Regions from separate parts of the Aliirhizobium sp. YIM B11859 genome, predicted to be linked through region 2. Evidence: riboswitches for the same ligand, from Rfam matches in the RefSeq annotation. Region 2 holds a riboswitch; the other holds the start of a gene.
What was found. A riboswitch is a leader RNA that binds a small molecule or an ion and turns the genes downstream of it on or off. The one in region 2 is predicted to bind S-adenosylmethionine.
Positions count from the first base shown of each region.

Region 1: it holds a riboswitch for S-adenosylmethionine, as region 2 does, so the genes downstream of both, AC2GXZ_RS09680 (O-succinylhomoserine sulfhydrylase) here and metA (homoserine O-acetyltransferase MetA) in region 2, are expected to answer to the same signal.

Region 1 is NZ_JBXHAY010000002.1:716,777-719,164, reverse strand. Features, by position in the region: gene apaG (Co2+/Mg2+ efflux protein ApaG) at 1-172, opposite strand, end outside; gene AC2GXZ_RS09680 (O-succinylhomoserine sulfhydrylase) at 336-1,514, opposite strand; SAM riboswitch at 1,561-1,638, opposite strand; gene AC2GXZ_RS09675 (2'-deoxycytidine 5'-triphosphate deaminase) at 1,712-2,388, shown strand, end outside.
Region 2 is NZ_JBXHAY010000007.1:219,655-222,042, forward strand. Features, by position in the region: gene AC2GXZ_RS24505 (aldose epimerase family protein) at 1-353, opposite strand, end outside; gene metA (homoserine O-acetyltransferase MetA) at 466-1,386, opposite strand; SAM riboswitch at 1,441-1,518, opposite strand; gene AC2GXZ_RS24515 (DUF1330 domain-containing protein) at 1,695-1,994, shown strand; gene AC2GXZ_RS24520 (hypothetical protein) at 2,072-2,194, opposite strand.

The DNA.
Region 1 (2,388 bases), on a different contig from region 2:
TCTGGTCGGTGATGTGCCAATAGCGATGCACGAGCTTCACCGTATGGATCGAGTGGTTCTCGATCACGATACGATAGCCCCAGACATAACGGCTTTCTTCTGGGCTGGATTGCTCTTCAAGATAGTAGGGCTCTACGGCCACTTCTATGTCTCTTGTCCGGGCGCGATACATGGACAACACCTCAACTTTACGTCCCCGCATATCGTATAGGGCGCGCCAAAGGTCAAGAAAACTCGCGGGTTACGCAAGAAACCGCGACCTATTCTTGAAATTAGGGATAACTGATATGGTGAATCCCTGATGTGGGTTTCACCATATCGAGGCCGATAGGCCGTCAGATCGCAGCCATTGCCTTGGCGAAGTCTTCCAGCAGATCCTGGGCATCCTCGATGCCGGCGGAGAACCGCACGGTGCCGGGCGAGATGCCGAGTTCCGCACGGGCCTCGTCCGTCAGGTTCTTGTGCGTCGTTGTCGCCGGGTGGGTGATCAGGCTGCGCGTGTCGCCGAGATTGTTGGAAATGGTGACCACTTCCAGCGCATTCTGCAGCTTGAAGGCCGCTTCCTTGCCACCCTTCAGCTCGAAGCATACGAGTGTCGAGCCGCCCGTCATCTGCTTGGCGATGATATCGGCCTGCGGGTGGTCCTTGCGGCCGGGATAGATCACCTTCGCCACGTGATTATGTTCGGCGAGGAAATCGGCGATTTTCGAGGCATTCTCCGTCTGCGCCTTGACGCGGATCGGCAAGGTCTCAAGTCCCTTGATCAGCGTCCAGGCGGTAAACGGCGACATGGCCGGACCGGTATGGCGGTAATAATCCTGCAGATGCTCGGTCACCCATTCCTTGTCGGAAAGGATCACGCCGGCAAGGCTGCGGCCCTGACCGTCGATATGTTTGGTGGCCGAATAGACGACGATATGCGCACCGAGTTCCAAAGGCTTCTGGAAGAGCGGGGTGGCGAACACGTTGTCGACGACAACCTTGGCGCCGATCTGGTTGGCAAGTTTTGCAACGCCGGCAATATCGACGATTTCGAGCGTCGGGTTGGTCGGGCTTTCGAGGAAGAACACCTTGGTATTTTTCTGGATCGCCTTTTCCCAATTGGCGAGATCACGCCCGTCGATCAGCGTGCATTCGATGCCGTAGCGGGGAGCGAGCGTCTCGACCACCCAGCGGCAGGAACCGAACAGGGCGCGGGCCGCGACGATATGATCGCCGGCCTTCAGCTGGCAGAGCAATGCGGCGGTGACCGCAGCCATGCCGGATGCGGTGGCGCGTGCTTCTTCGGCGCCTTCCAGCGCGCACATGCGCTTTTCGAACATGTCATTGGTCGGGCTGCCGTAACGGGCGTAGATATAGCCCTCCGTCTCGCCCTTGAAGCGTGCCTCGGCAGCTTCTGAACTATCGTAGGCAAAGCCCTGTGTCAGGTAGATCGCTTCCGACATCTCGCCATATTGCGAGCGCAGTGTACCGCCGTGAACGAGCGTGGTTGCCGGGCGCCATTTGTTTGTCATGCCAATCCTCAGTCCAAAACAAAAAAACCGGCCGCGAAAGCAGACCGGTTTTAGCAACCCGGTCTTTTTAGCCACTTGTTTAACGTGGCTGCAAGCCGACCGGCAAATGACCACGGGATAAATCTGGCTTACGCCTCGCACCTGCTTGCGTCAATGGTCCGCATTTGGTTTTGTCGCCGGCAAAATAACAGAGAGACATGATGGCTCGGGAAACGGGAATTCTGGCGGACCGCGCTATCGCGGCGCTTTTCGAAACGGGGCGGTTGATCTCCGAGCGCGAACTCGATCGCGACCAGATCCAGCCGGCGAGCCTCGACCTGCGCCTCGGTACCAAGGCGTTCCGGGTGCGGGCATCCTTCATGCCTGGCCCGCAAAGCCTCGTATCCGACAAGCTCGACCGACTGAAGCTGCATGTCGTCGATCTCTCCGAAGGAGCGGTGCTGGAAACCGGCTGCGTTTATATCGTGCCGCTGATGGAGCGCCTCGATCTGCCGGCCGGAATGTCGGCCTCGGCCAATCCGAAGTCCTCGACCGGGCGCCTCGATATCTTCACCCGCGTCATTACCGATTACGCTCAGGAGTTCGACAAGATCCCGGCCGGTTATTCCGGTCCGCTCTATCTCGAAATCTCGCCGCGCACGTTCCCGATCGTCGTGCGCCAGGGCTCGCGTCTGTCGCAGATCCGCTTCCGCATCGGCAATGCGCTTCTCGGCGAGCCGGAATTGCTGCAGCTGCATGAGGCCGAAACTCTGGTTGCATCGGCAAAACCGAATGTCTCCGGCGGCGGTATTGCCCTGTCAATCGATCTCAAGGGTGATGCAAACGGCCTGATTGGGTACCGCGGCAAGCATCACACGGCCGTCGTCGATGTCGA
Region 2 (2,388 bases):
ACGATCGTCCAGTTGCGCCGGCCCATTCCGTCGGAGCCGCCATGCAGATGGGTGACGCCACGCTCGTTGAGTTCGAGCTGATAATGCTGTCCGTCGATCTGGAATTTCCCGGCCCCGATCCGGTTGGCGCATCGCCCGGGCGTCGCGCCGAAATAAGGCGAATAGGCGGGATAGCAATCGAACTCGTCGAAACCGAGCACCAGGGGCGCCTCATGGCCATCGAGCCGCAGATCCTGGATCACGGCGCCCCAGCTGATCACATGGGCGGTAAGCCCGCCGCCTGTGATCCGGACGCGATGGACCGGCTCACCATCACGAGTCGTGCCGAAAACTTCGAACGCCTGCCCTGCCATGAATTTTCTCCGCCAATTACCCGCGGCAAACTGCGCGATTTGGCGGGAGGCCGCAATGGCAAACGGGGTCGCGCGGCGTCTTTTCCGCCACCCTTCCCCGCAGCCTTAAAGTCTATTCCGTGCCGATCTTCTGCGGATCGTAGGGCGTCGTCTGGTAAAGCTCGTTGATCCAGTTGCCGAACAGCAGATGCGCATGGCTGCGCCAGCGGTTCTGCGGCGTCAGCGTATCGTCGTTATGCGGAAAATAGTCGTGCGGCATCTTGATCGGGATACCGGCATTCACGTCGCGAAAATACTCGTCCGCCAGCGAGGTGGAATCATATTCGACGTGATTGAACATGTAGAGCCGGTTGCCGGCCTTCTCATGCACCAGGCACAGGCCCATCTCGTCGGACTCCATCAGAATTTCGAGATCGCCCTTCTTTTCGACATCCTCCCGGCGAACCTCGGTCCAGCGCGATACCGGCACCTGGAAATCGTCGGAAAAACCGTTGAGATAGACCGAAGCCGGCGCCAGATTGCGATGGCGATAGACGCCGAAAGCCTTTTCGTCGAGTGCATGTTTCTGCACGCCATGGAAATGGTAGATCGCGGCCATCGCACCCCAGCAGACATTCATCGTCGAATGGACGTTGGTCGTCGTCCAGTCGAAGATCTGGCGCATCTCGTCCCAATAGCTGACGTCTTCATAGGCCATCTGCTCGACAGGAGCGCCGGTGATGATGAAACCGTCGAACTTGCGATCCTTCACCTCTTCCCAGGTGTGGTAGAAGGACAGGAGATGTTCTTCGGACGTGTTTTTCGCCTTGTGGGTACCGAGCCTGACGAGTGAAAACTCCACCTGCAGCGGCGAGGCGCCGACAAGCCGCGCCATCTGCACTTCGGTCTTGATCTTGTTCGGCATCAGGTTCAAGAGCCCGATCTGCAGCGGACGGATGTCCTGCCTGAGCGCCGCCGTATCCGTCATGACGCGCACGCCTTCGGATACGAGAGTGGCAAACGCGGGAAGCGTATCGGGAATCTTGATCGGCATTGTCGAACCCACAAACAAAAAGCCGGCAACGAAAAATCGCAACCGGCCCGTGGGAAACATGTTCTCGCGGCCCTTTAGCGACTTTTTTAACGTGGCTGCAAGCCGGCCGGCCAAATCACCACGAATTTCGACTTCTCAGATAATCCTTGCCAGGGCCGGCGTCAATGGCAGCAAATTCAACCTGCGGGAGAGGCCTGCTTTGCTACCCGCGCAAGGCCATCGGGATTTGAACGACACTTGAGTTTTATTGACTCGGCGAACAGCGCCCTGCGGGTTAAGGCTGCGCCTGCAAACTCAAGGAGATCTGCATGAAGGGCTACTGGCTTATTCTCGGCACGGACGTCATCGATCAGGAAGCACAGCAGCAATATGGCAAGCTGTGGGCTCCAATCGCAGTAAAATACGGTGCGCGCGTCCTCAAAGGGCCGGAGGCGCCGTCATTCGCGGAAACCCGGCAGGATACCTCCCGCATTCTGATGGTCGAATTCCCGACCTATGCGGATGCGAAGGCGTGCTACGATGATCCTGATTATGCCGAGGCCCGCTCCTTCGCCCTGAAGGCCGCACGGCGGGATCTGGCGATCATCGAAGCCGAATTCGGCGCATAAATCTCGATTCGATGCCAAGGCGCCGGGTCAGCCGGCAGTTCGATGAACAGCCCTTGGCATCGATAGTCACCGCTGCGTCATCGGTTGCTTCCGCGCATCCCGACAGGTGGCGTATAGAGCCTGTCGGGACGACTGTCCGGCAGTGCCTGGCAACCCGCCTGGACGATGAGGGCAAGCAGTAGGATGAGCTTGGTTCGCATGCCGGTCCCCCTTTAAGATCGTGCCGAACTTGTCCTGTCGGAAAATGACATAGGCCGGGCCGCGGAAAATGGGACGATCGCCGCCATCACGTCTTCGTCAGCAAGAATACATGCGGGCGGCGCCGTTTTTCGCAATTGCCGGCTCTCCCCGCAAACAGGCGCTTTCCCTAGGCCCACCCTTTGCGCTATGGGCT